DNA from 2 places in the Fictibacillus sp. Mic-4 genome. Region 1 is predicted to be linked to the other one. Evidence: riboswitches for the same ligand, from Rfam matches in the RefSeq annotation. Region 1 holds a riboswitch; the other holds the start of a gene.
The links. Region 1 has a riboswitch for FMN ahead of ribD (bifunctional diaminohydroxyphosphoribosylaminopyrimidine deaminase/5-amino-6-(5-phosphoribosylamino)uracil reductase RibD). Riboswitches for the same ligand answer to the same signal wherever they lie in the genome.
Positions count from the first base shown of each region.

Region 2: it holds a riboswitch for FMN, as region 1 does, so the genes downstream of both, WD019_RS17610 (ECF transporter S component) here and ribD (bifunctional diaminohydroxyphosphoribosylaminopyrimidine deaminase/5-amino-6-(5-phosphoribosylamino)uracil reductase RibD) in region 1, are expected to answer to the same signal.

Region 1 is NZ_JBBHZM010000022.1:19,178-26,879, reverse strand. It holds gene WD019_RS14070 (YhgE/Pip family protein) at 32-2,029, opposite strand; FMN riboswitch at 2,153-2,354, shown strand; partial or broken gene ribD (bifunctional diaminohydroxyphosphoribosylaminopyrimidine deaminase/5-amino-6-(5-phosphoribosylamino)uracil reductase RibD) at 2,476-3,584, shown strand; gene ribE (riboflavin synthase) at 3,569-4,219, shown strand; gene WD019_RS14055 (bifunctional 3,4-dihydroxy-2-butanone-4-phosphate synthase/GTP cyclohydrolase II) at 4,256-5,449, shown strand; gene ribH (6,7-dimethyl-8-ribityllumazine synthase) at 5,476-5,943, shown strand; gene WD019_RS14045 (MFS transporter) at 6,103-7,702, opposite strand, start outside.
Region 2 is NZ_JBBHZM010000035.1:300-8,001, reverse strand. It holds gene thrC (threonine synthase) at 1-370, shown strand, start outside; gene thrB (homoserine kinase) at 367-1,290, shown strand; gene WD019_RS17630 (NifU family protein) at 1,331-1,567, opposite strand; gene WD019_RS17625 (YuzD family protein) at 1,719-2,045, shown strand; gene WD019_RS17620 (NAD(P)/FAD-dependent oxidoreductase) at 2,065-3,129, opposite strand; gene WD019_RS17615 (YuzB family protein) at 3,411-3,647, shown strand; gene WD019_RS17610 (ECF transporter S component) at 3,689-4,258, opposite strand; FMN riboswitch at 4,451-4,600, opposite strand; gene WD019_RS17605 (hypothetical protein) at 4,688-4,924, shown strand; gene dapF (diaminopimelate epimerase) at 4,936-5,790, shown strand; gene mqnE (aminofutalosine synthase MqnE) at 6,119-7,213, opposite strand; gene WD019_RS17590 (HesB/IscA family protein) at 7,491-7,702, shown strand, end outside.

The DNA of each region.
Region 1 (7,702 bases):
GCTGCCTGGTTATAAAAGAAGGAAGCCGAAATTAAGCTTCCTTCTTTCGATATATTTTTTTAAAGCTATACGAAAAGAAAACAATAAGCAAGAAAAGAGAGACAATAAAATAAACAGATAAAATAGCAGCCTGTTGCCACATCGCAGAAAAGTCACTGGTGAACATGACATCCCGAAATCCGGCCACCGCATAGCTCATTGGCAAAAAGCGATGAAGCGGTTGAAGGGCTGGAGCAATCAACTCAACGGGATATGAACCGCCGCTAGTCGTTAATTGCAAAATGAGCACGATGAGTGCAATAAACCTTCCGGGATTTCCGAGAGCTGTTGCAAGAAACATAATCAAGCTTGAAAAAGAAATGCTCGCGATAAAGCTAAACAATAAAAATAATGGCGTGCTTGCCACCTTCATATGAAAAGCGAGCAATAAAAATGAAGCGGATATTAATGATTGGCCTAATAAAACGACAAACAAGACAGAATACTTGCCTAAAAACCATTGAAGCCCGGAGGCAGGGCGGGAAGCCGGATCTTTTAATGAATAAACGGTCGTTAACATTAAAGGGCCGACAAAAAGCCCGAGGGATAGAAAATAAGGGGTAAAGCCCGCACCGTAAGTAATCCCTTTCGTTAATTCCTGACGTTTAATTTTAACCGGTGCCGCAAACATGGCGTTGCGGGCATTATTAGCACCCTTTACTTTTCCGACTGCATTCGATAAATCCCCTAATCCTTTTGATAGGTTTTTTGAACCGTCCAACAGCTTCTTTTCTCCAGTAGCCAACAATGTGACCGATTGAATTAACGTTTGCCATCCTTTTGCTGCTTGTGACGTCCCTTCCGAAATTTTCTTCGCGCCTCTTTTTAAGGCAATACTTCCACTTGCTGCTTTTCTAAACTGATTTAAATAAGTATTGAATTGGGCAGATACAGTCGGCTGAACGGAAGAAAATAACGTTTCGTGTTTTGTTTTAAATGTTTGGAGCCTTGACGCCATGGTTGAAAGCTCGTTTTCGATAGATGTGAACTCGGCAGCAGTCATAGAATTGGCAAGATTCTGGCTAAGAGTAAGCAAGGCTTGGAAATTTGGGTCATTTGTAACTTCCGGATGCATGGCAGCATATTGTTTTAAATCTGATTGCAGCCGAGCGGTTGTATATTTCATTTGATTCATTTGATTTCTTGATTGATTTACTATAGAGGTAACTCGATCCATTCGATTCGTAATCTCTGTAAGACCAGCCCGCAATTTTGGATAGTTTTGATCGATAAATTGGGCTAAATTCCTTGCATCAGCTGATATTGTATCGAGTTTCCGTTCAAATTGAACCAGTCCATTACTCAGCTCAGACGTTTTTTGATAAAGCAAAGATGCACCCGAAGCCAATTGGTTGATTGAAGATTGCTGTCTTATTAACCCGCTTAACAGTTGATTGGACTTGGTATAGAGATTGTCCAATCCGCTACTAAGATGATTTGCCCCTTTGCTTGCCTTATCAATAGCGTTAGAAATGTTGCCAAATTGTTTAAATAAAACATCCGTATAATGTTTTGTAATATTTTCTGAAATGGTTTCTCTTAATTTTTCAGAAGCGGTGTCCGTTATTTTTGTTGAGACAAAGTTATAGCCCGTATTCGGGATATATTCAATCGTTGCTCGCTTTGGCTTGTTTTGGATGACACTGATGACATCCTTTGAAAAATCTTTCGGTATTTGAATCATCGCGTAATAGCGATTTTTTCTTAGACCATAAGTTCCATTTTGCTTAGAGACAAACTTCCATTTTACGTTTTTGTCTTTCCGTAATTCACCAACAATATCATCCCCTGCTGAAATCGTCTCTCCTTTATAGCGAATCGGCTGATCCAGATTGACTACTGCTACAGGGAGCTGTTTAATCTTTCCATAAGGGTCCCAAAAGGCCCAAACAAACAAACCGGAATAAAGAGTAGGGATAAGGATCACGGCAATGATTGAGAGCAAAAGCATTTTATTTCGAACAATGGCAAGCCATTCAGCGTGTATCATCGTTTCATCTCCTGACAAAAAACATCGTTATTAATATCACCTTGAAGGATAAAAATATGAATTCGTTTGTTTTATTGAAAAAATAAGGCTATAATGAAAACGTGGTGTATAACTAAATATTGTATTTTCCTTCGGGGTCGGGTGAAATTCCCAACCGGCGGTGATGAAGCAACGCTTCTTAGCCCGTGACCCATTCTAGAAGCTAGATGTGAGAAGTGAGACGTTAGATTTTTCCAGCTTCCAATCTCTAATCTCCAATCTCTAGAATGGTGGATTCGGTGAAATTCCGGAGCCGACAGTATAGTCTGGATGGGAGAAGGAACGAGAGAGCTTTTAACTTTTAAAAAATTGAAATGTTAAAGGTTTATTTTGTTATTGTTAAGTAACCCCGGGAGTAGTTGTTCTTCCGGGGTTGTTATTTTTATTTAGTGAAAGAAGGTGAGTAAATGAGAGATGAAACGTTTATGGAGCTAGCGCTCAAGCTGGCGGAAAGTGCGAAGGGACAAACAAGTCCGAATCCGTTGGTTGGGGCAATTGTTGTGAAAGATGGCCAGGTTGTCGGTATGGGGGCCCATTTAAAGGCGGGAGAACCTCATGCTGAAGTCCATGCTTTAACTATGGCAGGAGACAAGGCGAAAGGAGCAACAATCTATGTAACACTGGAACCGTGCAGTCATTTCGGGAAAACCCCTCCATGTGCCGATTTAGTCATTGAACGGGGAATAAAACGCGCAGTCATTGCAACGACCGACCCAAACCCGCTCGTTAGCGGCAAAGGCATTCAAAGACTGAAAGAAGCTGGCATCCAGGTTGACTTCGGTTTAATGAAGGACCGTGCGGACGAATTAAATGCAGTATTTTACCACTTTATAAAAACGAAAAAACCGTTTGTCACATTAAAAACAGCTACAAGCCTTGATGGAAAAACAGCCACGTCAACGGGTGAAAGCCAATGGATTACGTCAGAAGCGGCCAGGCTGGATGTCCATCGTTATAGGCATGAGCATGATGCGATATTAGTTGGCATTGGAACGGTTTTAAAAGACAATCCCTCTCTCACCACTCGACTCCCAAACGGCGGAAAAAACCCAATCCGTATTATTTTAGATACCCATTTACTTACCCCGATTGATAGCAATATGATTTGCGACGGGAAGGCACCAACCTGGATTGTGACAGGAAATGAGGTCAAGCCCGAAGCGAAACACCCATACGAAGAAAAAGGCATTACAATTTTGTCAATGAATAAAAAAACGATCGACATTTCGGATGTATTGAAAATGCTTGGGAAGCGAGGAATCACTTCCATATTTGTTGAAGGAGGCGCAACGGTAAACGGAAGCTTTCTTCAGTCCGGCGAAGTAGATCAAGTGATCACATATGTCGCTCCTCTTTTAATTGGCGGGCAAAATGCGCCTACTTCTTTTTCCGGTGAAGGCTTTCGCGAATTAGAAAAAGCGCTCCATTTAAAAATTAAGTCGGTTGAACAAATCGGTCCTGATATTAAAATTATATCGGTTCCGGAAAGGGAGTAACGCCATGTTTACAGGAATAGTTGAAGAAATCGGGTCCATTCGTTCCATTCAAAAAGGACATGAAACCATCGTTCTTACAATTGAAGCAAAAGCCATTTTAACAGATGTCAGGCTTGGAGACAGCATTGCTGTAAATGGTGTTTGTTTAACCGTTACCTCTTTTACCGGCAATCAATTTACAGTTGACGTTATGCCTGAAACGTATCGGCATACGGGTTTAAAAGAATTAACGAGCCGCTCAAAGGTAAATTTGGAACGGGCGATGGCAGCGGGCGGAAGGTTTGGCGGGCATTTTGTAACCGGGCATGTTGATGGTGTCGGTGAGATTGTCTCGAAAAAGCCAGAACAAAATGCCATCTATTATCAAATTAAATTGCCGGAAGAGTTGGCAAAATATTGTATGGTGAAAGGTTCCGTCGCTATCGATGGGACAAGTTTAACGATTTTTGAAGTGAATGACGATACGGTTACGGTCTCGCTTATTCCCCATACCGTTTCACATACGATTCTTGGCGAAAAAGGAAAAGGAGATCGTGTCAATATAGAATGTGACATGCTTGGTAAATATGTCGAAAACTTTTTAACAGCAAGGCAATCGAAAAAAGAAACGAAAAGCCTTCTTACTGAAGCGTTTTTACAAGAACATGGGTTTTAGGGGTCGTACTACTAGATAAGACAGGAGGGATTGTTGATGTTTAACACAATTGAAGAAGCAATAGCCGATTTAAAAGCCGGAAAAATGGTCATTGTTGTCGATGATGAGGATCGGGAAAATGAAGGGGATTTCGTAGCGATTGCTGAAAAAGCGACACCTGAAGTCATCAATTTTATGGTGACCCATGGGCGGGGGCTTGTTTGTAGCCCGGTGTCAGCAGAAATCGCCGGGAAGCTTGATCTTACGCCAATGGTTGCGCAAAACACTGATACACTTGGAACGGCATTTACCATTAGTATTGATCATATCACGACAACAACTGGAATTTCCGCTCATGAACGGGCAAAGACGGTAAAGGCAATTGTTGATGAACGTTCGAAAGGAAGCGATTTTAAACGGCCGGGACATATTTTCCCGCTTATTGCTAAAGACGGAGGAGTGCTTCGCAGGGCTGGCCATACTGAAGCGGCAGTTGATCTGGCACTTCTTGCAGGGGCGAAACCGGCAGGAGTCATTTGTGAAATTATGAAAGAGGACGGAACGATGGCCCGTGTCCCTGAACTGGAAAAATTAGCAAAAGAGTACGGATTAAAGCTCATTACAATTAAAGATTTGATCGAATATCGGCGCCATCGCGAAAAATTGGTAAAAAAAGAAGTGGAAATTACATTGCCAACAGAATTCGGAGAGTTTCGGGCGGTTGGTTTTTCAAATAGTCTTGATCAAAAAGAGCATGTCGCTCTTGTAAAGGGTGAAATCGATCCGGAAAAACCGATCCTCGTTCGAGTTCATTCAGAATGTTTGACAGGAGACGTATTTGGTTCGAATCGTTGCGATTGCGGGCCTCAGCTCCACGCTGCACTCTCGCAAATTGAAAAAGAAGGAAATGGGGTTCTTCTTTATATGCGCCAGGAAGGAAGGGGGATTGGCCTCCTCAATAAAATGAAGGCGTACAAGCTGCAAGAGCAAGGCTATGATACGGTCGAAGCAAACGAACAGCTTGGCTTTGCGCCTGATTTAAGAGATTATGGCATCGGGGCGCAAATTTTAAAAGAGCTGGGCATTAAAAAAATGCGCTTACTAACAAACAACCCTCGAAAAATAACGGGTTTAAGCGGATATGATTTGGAAGTCGTTGAACGTGTTCCAATACAAATGCCAACGAAGAAAGAAAATGAAAATTACTTAAAAACGAAAAAAAGCAAACTTGGACATATGTTGCACTTTTAATCGAAAGTATAATGGAGGGAAATAAGATGAAAAACGTATTTGAAGGAAATTTAGTTGGAACAGGGTTGAAAATTGGCATTGTCGTTGGACGGTTTAACGAGTTTATTACCGGAAAACTATTAAGCGGAGCAGAAGATGCATTGAAACGACATGGAGTAGCTGAAGAAGATGTTGATGTAGCCTGGGTACCGGGAGCTTTTGAAATTCCTCTTATTGCTAAGAAAATGGCGGAATCTAAGAAATATGATGCGGTTATCGCACTCGGCACTGTCATCCGCGGGTCTACTCCGCATTTTGATTATGTATGCAACGAAGCGGCCAAAGGCATAGCATCGATTTCGTTAAATACAGGTATTCCAGTCATGTTCGGCGTCCTTACGACAGAATCAATCGAACAAGCAATTGAACGAGCCGGAACAAAAGCCGGTAACAAAGGATGGGAAGCAGCTGCAGCCGCGATCGAAATGGCGAACTTAAGCCGTCAATTCCAATAAGACAAAAAAGAGTGATCGATTCATCGATCACTCTTTTTACGTCTATCTATCCGCCAAATCAGGCACTCTATCCGCCAAATCAGGCACTCTATCCGCCAAATCAGGCACTCTATCCGCCAAATCAGGCACTCTATCCGCCAAATCAGGCAGGCAATCTTTTTAGCTCATTTTCTTTTCTTCAATCGGAGCAGGTAAGCCAAGTGGTGTTTCTTTTTTCACAAGTTTCCGGTGTTCTCCTGCTGCCGTTTTAACGATAGAAGCTAGCAACATAATCATCCCCAATATAAGCAATATTGTAAAGATTTCATGATAAGCACCGAGAACAGCCGATTTTTTTGCGTTAGCGATAACGGTATAAAGCGCAAGACCTTTTGCCTCCGTTAACGTATGCCCGCTGTTCAAGAAATGATGAACCAAGTTCGAGAGCTCCAGGTTCACTTCAAGGTCTGCCTTACTTACATGACCTCTAATTAGTTCGTAATGGATGGCGTTTTCTCTGTAGATAAACCAGCCGAGAATGGATGCGCCGATTGCCCCGACATAGTTGCGAATCCCGTGAAGAGAAACGGAGCGGTGAGAGGCGTGATGAAGATCACCTGCAAGCGCCGTTCCGAGCGCCCCTGAGACAAGGGTCATACTAATTCCTATCCCTAAACCGGCCATTTGCACATTGAGCCACATTAAAGAAGCTTCCGGCTCAACATGTCTCCATTTCATGCTTACAAATATAATAAGCAGTGACCCGATCATACCAAGCACCCCGGGCCCGATGACATCGTATAAAAAAGTACAAAGAATCGCGGAAACAACAACTCCTAAAAAGAAACAGAAATAAAAGTATGAAAAATCATGGAAAGTAATGTTTTTAATGCTGCGTAAAAATCCGTTGATTCCGGCGAGCGTTACAACTAGAGAAACGTGGCCAGCGACAGCCATGATCGTACCCGAAAGCGTTTTTGGGCTTTTTAACGCGCGAAATGGGACTAACGGATTTTTCGCCTGCCAGTCGTTATAAATAAATAATACCATCACAATCGTAGCTGCCAGGAAGAACGGCCAGACGAATATAGAATCAAAGCCTTTGTTTTGTAAATTGACGACCGGAAAGGCAAGAACAACTGTGAGAAGAACTAATAAAAATACTCCCGTTTTGTCAATGGCACTCTCCTGTTGTTTTTCGTCCGGCTTTTGTTTCGGCAAAATAATAGATCCGACAATCAAACAAAGAACCGAAGCAAAAATATTAATCATGTACGGCCAGCGCCAATCGTCCGTGCTTAATGATAGCGTTCCAAAAAATGCACCGACGGCGGAAGCCCCGAATAAACCGGTAATGACGAAAAATAAAAATAAATGCCGCACCCGGTTTGGGAATGAAACTAATTTTACAGGAAGAATAGTTAAAAACAACATCCCTGCGGCCAATCCTTGAATCGTCCTGCCGAAAATGAGCGGCATTAATCCTGAAGATAGACAGTCGATAATCGTTCCACACATAAAAATAAAGACGAGCGGAAGATACGTTTTCCTAACGCCATATTTTCGCGACAGGGCTCTTCCAAGCGGAACACCAAGGGCGAATGCAAGATTAGAAAGACCCGAAGGAATCAACATATCATTCGTGCTTAACTGAAACCTATTTTGAATGATCATTTGATTAACCGTATACGTTAAATTTAAAAAGTATTGAGGCCCGATAGAAAAAATCGTTAAAATCGAAATGATAAAGTATTTAGGAATACTTTTTTTGCTTTGATTA
Region 2 (7,702 bases), on a different contig from region 1:
TCCGGAAACGATCGCAACAGCTATCCGCATTGGAAATCCAGCAAGTTGGCATTTAGCTGTTGATGCTGCAAAAGAATCAGATGGTCGTTTTGAAAGCGTAACGGATGAAGAGATTTTGGAAGCTTACCAGCTCTTAGCCAGAACTGAAGGAGTATTTGCAGAACCCGCTTCATGCGCTTCCATTGCCGGGATCATGAAGCAAGTAAAAAACGGTGTAATTCCGAAAGGCGCAACAGTAGTCGCTGTCTTAACCGGAAACGGCTTAAAAGATCCAAATGTCGCCCTCGATAGCGTAAAAATTGATCCTGTTATTCTTCCAAATGATGAAAAAGTGTTGAAAGAAACCATTAGAAGAGGAGTGCTCCAATGAGTTTCTCTCCATTTACAGTCAAAGTTCCGGGGAGCACCGCAAATTTAGGGCCAGGGTTTGATTCGGTTGGTCTTGCGATTAATCGGTATTTAACCATGCATGTATCCCCTGCAAATGAATTTAAATTTAAAGGGGTTTCCGATGGGCTTGAACAAATTCCGCAGGGGGAAGATAATCTTGTTTATCAAGCCGCGTCATTTGTGGCAAAAAAATTCAAAAAAGAACTTCCATTTTTCCATGTTGAAATGTCAAGCGAATTGCCGCTTGAGAGAGGAATGGGAAGCAGTGCCGCAGCCATCGTTGGCGGCATTGAAATTGCTAATACGCTACTGGCACTTTCGCTTGCCAAAAAGGAAAAAGCCCATTATGCATCGATGATTGAAGGCCATCCTGATAATGTAGCCGCCTCTGTTTACGGCGGGTTGATCATTGCCCTGTATGATGGACTGGAGACGGAAATTGTCCATGTTCCTACCCCTTCCGCAGGGATGATACTAATGGTTCCGAAACATCCGCTTAATACGGAGCACGCGCGCAGCTTGCTGCCTAAAGAGTTGAAGTTTCAAGAGGCTGTTAAGGCAAGTGCAGTAAGCAATGTCTTGATCGCTGCGATTTTACAAGATGATTGGAAAAAAGCAGGGCGAATGATGGACCAGGATCAATTTCACCAACCGTATCGAGAAAATTTAATCCCTCATTTTCATCAAATTCGAAAAAGAGGAAAAGAATTAGGATGTTACGGGGTTGCAATTAGCGGCGCAGGCCCGTCAATTGTTTGTTTTGCTCCTGGTGAAATCTTGGCAAAAGTGAGCCAGCAATTTAAACAACAATTTCCTGACTTTACGCCGTTAATCGTTGTGCCGGATAAACAAGGAGTTTCTGTTCAAGATCAAAATTATTTGCTTTCTAAATCGATTTAATATAAAAAAACGAGGCGGATTTACTCCACCTCGTTTTTCCTTAGAATACTTGTTCTAACTCGACTACGCCCGGCACTTCTTCAAGAAGGGCACGCTCGATACCAGCTTTAAGTGTAATTGTGGAACTCGGGCAGCTACCGCATGCACCCATTAAACGGACTTTAACCACTCCATCTTCAATATCCACTAATTCAACGTCTCCTCCATCACGAAGAAGGAACGGACGCAATTTATCAAGAACTTCTTCAACTTGTTCACGCATTGTTGTATCTGACATTTTATCGCTCCTTTTCTTTCACAACTTACTTATATTATACTGATTATACTTCAAAAAATCCACGTCCTTGCCTGAATTTCTTCCTTTCCATCCTTCACGAAGATCGGCTACAATAGTTATTAAGAAGGCGCAAAAGTTAGAGGTGAAAAATGTGGAGCGTAAAGAAGTAACAATTAAAATTTATGGTGCTGAACAAAAATGTCCAAGCTGTGTAAATTTACCTTCATCGAAAGAAACGATGGAATGGCTGGAGGCAGCCATCTCCAGGAAATTTCCCGATCAACCGTTTTCAATCCACTATATTGATATCGAGGAACCGCAGCAAGGAGAAGACCGGCAATTTGTTGAACGCATAATGGAAGAAGACTTATTTTATCCTGTCGTTTTGATTGATGGTGAAATCGTAGCCGAAGGAAATCCGCGATTGAAAAGCATCTACAGCATAATGGAACAAAACGGATATATTTCCCAAAATTAAAAAGCCCGGTATGGGCTTTTTAATTTTGGTATTTATACAACCATAAGATTCCAGATTTTAAAAGCCGCGGGACTCGTCCAATAAGAGCTGTATTTCCCATGCTTCCAAATCCGCTTTTTTTACCGAGAGATCCCATGATCCCTTTTAGCTTAAATTCAGGCAATTCTGGGATCGGTTCATTCTTCCATTTCTTTTGCAAAACGAGTGCAATTTGTTCCCCCTGTACCTCAGCAAGTTGAGCGCTAGGTGAAAATGGGAGGCTCGCACAATCCCCTACGACATATACATGCTCGTCATTTGGCAAATGGTGATGGGGCGATAAAATTACACGGCCGCTATTATCTTTTTCAACATCAAGGGCGCGAACAAGCTTATTTGGCTGAATGCCTGCCGTCCAAACGATGGCATCACAATGAGTAGGCTCATCATGGTTGTAAAGCGTATTTTTTTCGACTTTTGTAATGTTGGAGTTATTAATGACTTCAACTCCATGTTCAATAAACCAATTTTGAACATAATGGCTCATTTTCTTTTTGAAAGCGGAAAGAATGATTTCGCCTCTGTCATATAATTTGATGTGCAAGTCAGGCCGGCTTTCGCGAAGCTCACTCGCTATTTCTACGCCGCTAAGTCCGGCGCCTACCACTCCGACAATGGATTTCGGCGGCAGATTGTTCAACACCTGGTACGTCTGACGGGCATTGTCCACGGTTTGGATGCTTAATGTATATTCATCCGCTCCAGGAACGTTATGATACTTATCCTCACAGCCGAGACCAATAACTAAATCATCGTAAGATATCGGCGCCTGGCCTTCCACATGGACTTGCTTATTCTCTAAGTCAATTCCAGTAATCTCCCCATAAACAACGTTTAACTTCGAATGTTCAGGGAAGGGAATACGAATATGATGATCTGAGATGGTACCAGCAGCAAGAGCATAATACTCTGTCTTTAAACAATGGTAAGGCAGTCGGTCAATCAATGTTATTTGCAGATCATCCGGCAAATCAGATGCTTGAAATAGGCGCTTTAAAATACGCATATTGCCATATCCGCCGCCAAGTAAAACTAAGTGTTTCATGTGTCATTTCCCCTTCTCTTTGATGGATCAAAAATCATTCAGGGGGCAAAATCCCAACCTAAATAAAAATCCGCACTTAAATAAGTCTCCTCTTCTATTTAAGATAAGGAAACCATTTCGCAATTATTCATTCATAGTATAGCACTTTCACCCCTTTTCACAAAACGTTTTTGTCGAAAATTTGCTGGAACACAAAAATTCCCATGGCGTGATAAAAATATATTTTAGTTGACTGCTGAAATTTGAAAGGATAGGATAAGTTAAGTGAAGAGGTGAAAAAGATGAAGCCGATTATTGAATTTTGTGTCAGCAATTTGGCCAATGGCTCACAAAAAGCATTAGAAAAATTGGAGCAAGATTACGATTTAGATGTGATTGAGTACGGTTGTCTCGGCTATTGCGGCCAATGCGCACGTTCGTTGTTTGCTCTTGTCAATGGCGAAGTGGTTCGAGGCGATACGGCTGATCAGCTCATTGAAAATATATATCAATATTTGGAAGAAAACCCGATGTTTTAAAAAGCATCATCGAACGAAATCGATGATGCTTTTATTCATATTTAATATGAGTATCTTTTAAGCATTGGGCGAAGTCGTGTATATAACAGAACGAATAAGATCGTAATGAGGAGCCCTTTTATAATATTAAATGGCGCAATGCCCACAAGAACTAAATTTAGCATCGCCTGTGATGACATTTGCGGCGCATGCAAGAACCACGTATAAGCCGGAAGGATGACGGCATAATTGAGAATTCCCATTAAAAGCGTCATTAAAATCGTGCCTGTTACGAGTCCCATTGACAAACTTTTTGTCGTTCTATTTTTCTTAAATAAAAAGCTAGCCGGAACGATAAATGCTGTACCCGCAATGAAATTTGCCATTTGATCGATGGGCACTCCTGTCAGGCTGTTTTGAAGACAATAATGAAGCAAGTTTTTGATTGCTTCAACTACAATGCCTGATCCTGGTCCAAAAAGTACGGCCGCAAGCAAGGCGGGTACCTCGCTGAAATCAATTTGCAAGTATTTTGGAAAACCAGGCAATGGAAAATCAAATGCCATTAAGACATAGGCGATGCCGCTTAACATCGAAACGGCGATCATTCGGTACACTTTCCCTTTGTGCATGTTTGAAATCTCTCCTTTGTGCATTTAAGCGCCATCTTTGATTTCAAGTATGCAGTGCATCCCAGGTAAAGAAACTCCCTTAGCAATGGGCGCTAAGGGAGTTTCTTGTAGGCATCATCAATAAACATTTTAATTAAAAAATGCAATACTAAACAAAGGCTTTTATTTAAAGAAAAACAAAAGCTGATGCACCGACATCTTCTCCCATCCAGACTATACTGTCGGCTCTGGAATTTCACCAGATCAGCCAAGTAATCACTAAACTACTTGGGTCGCGGGCTGATGAAGAGGGAATCTTCAATTACCGCCGGTGGGGAATTTCACCCCGCCCTGAAGATGAATCGCTAAATTGTATTTGATTACAAAATTCATTATACTTGATAAAATAAAAAATGTGAACAAAAACACATATATGATGGGAGAAACGTTATGTCTACGTTCGAATATACATGGCCTTACGAGAAGATGATGGATGATATTTATATTAATGAATGCCCTTTTTGCAAAAGTGGAAACGTATTGACCAATATGAAGCAAGAAGATCTTGAACTTGCGAAAGAAGGGATTAAACGTCTGCTTGTTATGCCATGTTGCCGCGAAAAACTGGTGATCTTAAAAGCGGATGACGATTATTTTTGGACAGAAGAAAAATTAAGAGAAAGATAGGGGAAGCGGATATGGGATCATTTCGTTTTACAAAAATGCACGGTCTTGGGAACAACTATATTTATGTAAATGCGTTTAATGAAAACATTGAAGAGGAACGCTTGTCCGAACTGGCAGTGAAAGTCGCCAATGTTCATACAGGCATTGGATCAGACGGATTGATTTTAATTTGTCCGTCTAAAGCCGCGCCTGTCAAAATGCGCATTTTTAACAACGATGGATCAGAGGCAAAAAATTGCGGAAATGGCCTGCGCTGTGTAGCCAAATACGCTTATGAAAATGGGCTGGTAAAGGATACGACGTTCTTGATTGAAACACTTGGTGGTCTTGTGACAGCAACCGTTCATGTGGAAGGAGGAACCGTCCGTACGGTAACCGTTAATATGGGAGAACCGCATCTTGCACAAAAAGAGATCCCTTTATTAAATGGTTCGGATCAGCCGTTTATCCATCAACCGGTTACTTTTGCAAATGAAAAACTGTATATGACAGCCGTTTCAATGGGGAACCCTCATGCCGTCTTTTTTGTCGATCATATTGAAGATGCTCCATTAACGACACTAGGACCGATTATAGAAAAAGATAACATGTTTCCTGAAGGAGTGAATGTAGAATTTATTGAGATGGTCAGCAGCAATGAACTTCATTTCCGCGTATGGGAAAGGGGTTCGGGTGTGACACAAGCATGTGGAACGGGAGCATGCGCGGCCGTTGTTGCAGCCATTCTTAATGAGAAAGCAAGAAGAAATGAAGAAATTACCGTTCACCTGGCTGGAGGTGACCTGATCATTAATTGGACGGATGAAGGGGAAGTCTTTATGACAGGACCTGCGGAAGTGATATGCGAAGGAAAATTTTACTATTAAAAAAATCCCCTCTAAAGGGGATTTTTTTAACCTTTGCCCAATATTGCTAAGAGTCCTTTGTAGATGAGGACAGCGGCAAAAACAATGACTACGATGATTGCAATAATTTTAAGGGCAGGGGCAAAGATGGCAAGAAAAGTGCCGCCTAACGGAAGATTTAATAAAAAGTAGCCGGCAAATAAGGCAGCAAGAAAAGTAAGAATACTATTTGATATCGCATTTCCCTCCAAACGTTATGCGTATACTTTATATATATGTACATGCACAACAAAAGGGCTTAAAAATACGAAAAATGGTCAGACACCTAAAAATGTCTGACCAAAAAGGATTAATATTCTTTAATAATGTTATAGAACGTGTCACGCTCTACCGGTTTTTTGCCGGCGGTTTTGATTAAATGAATCAATTCTTTCCGTGTAATCCCCTGTGAGGATAGTGCACCAACGGAGTGTGAAATGCGTTCTTCCACAAGCGTGCCGTGAATATCATCGGAACCAAATGTCAAAGCCATTTGCGTCAATTGAACACCGATGTTGATCCAATATGCTTTAATATGATCAAAATTATCAAGCATGAGTCGGCTAATGGCAATTGTTCGTAAATCATCATAGGCTGATGTCCGGCGATTTAAACCGGCATTAATTGAACGCGGTTGCATGGCGAGTGGAATAAACACCATAAAGCCATTCGTCCGGTCTTGAAGCTGGCGAACACGGTCCATGTGAATTAGCCGTTCTTCCTTCGTTTCGATCGAACCGTATAACATAGTCGAGTGAGTCCTAAGTCCGAGGCTATGGGCTGTTTCGTGTGCTTCAAGCCATTGGTCGGTAGACGCTTTATCCGGACTCATTTTCTCGCGATAGCGCTCTGTAAGAATTTCCGCTCCGCCTCCAGTTAATGAGCTTAGCCCTGCTTTAATTAACTCTTCCAATACTTCTTTCATTGATATGCCGGCAAGACGTGAGAAAAATTCAATTTCGGCACCGGTATATGCTTTAACGGTCACATTCGGATAATGCTTTTTAAGCAAACGAACGGTATTGACATAATAATCGAATGGAACTTCATTGTTATGGCCGCCAACGATATGGAACTCGCGTATGTTATCATTCCAGCGTTTTTCTACATACTCAAGAAGTTGCTCATCGTTCATCGTATAAGCGCCCTCTTCTCCTGGCTTACGCTTAAAACCACAAAAGCTACATGTTGCCTCACAGACGTTCGTCGGGTTAATGTACAGGTTTTCAATGAAATAAACGTTATCCCCGTTTTTGCGTAAATTTACTTCGTTTGCCAGCTGGGCTACGCTTAAAAGGTCAGGTGTTTCATATAAGTATAAACCGTCTTCTATCGACAACCGCTCTCCGTGTCGAACTTTTTCGGCAATCTCTTCCATTTTTGTGTCTTTTGTTATTATAGACATGCTCTCTTCCCCCGTTTCTAATCATACGCTCTATCAAGTGAAACTTGCATAACGCAATTTATAAAGTGAAAATGCCTCCTTATACGGCAAAATGCTTCCTATATTATAAGCCCAATTTTAGAGGACGACAAGGAATGAACCTTATTTCAAGGTTTTGGCATTTATTTTTACCGTAAAGAAAAACTAATTATATGGTAAGAAGTTCAATAACTTGTGGATTAATGAGATGCTTTGTATACTAAAAATAAGGGAAACCTTCAATGAAGGAGTGAAAATCATGATTGTCAATTTAACAGAAGCGGCAGTAAGCCGAGTGAAAGAAATGATGGCGGCTGAAGAGGAAAACGGGCTATTTCTCCGTGTAGGCGTAAAAGGAGGAGGTTGCAGCGGATTATCATATGGCATGGGATTCGATAAAGAAATCCATGAAGGGGACCATGAGGAAGATTTTGACGGTCTTAAAGTTGTAATTGATCAAGACAGCGCGAA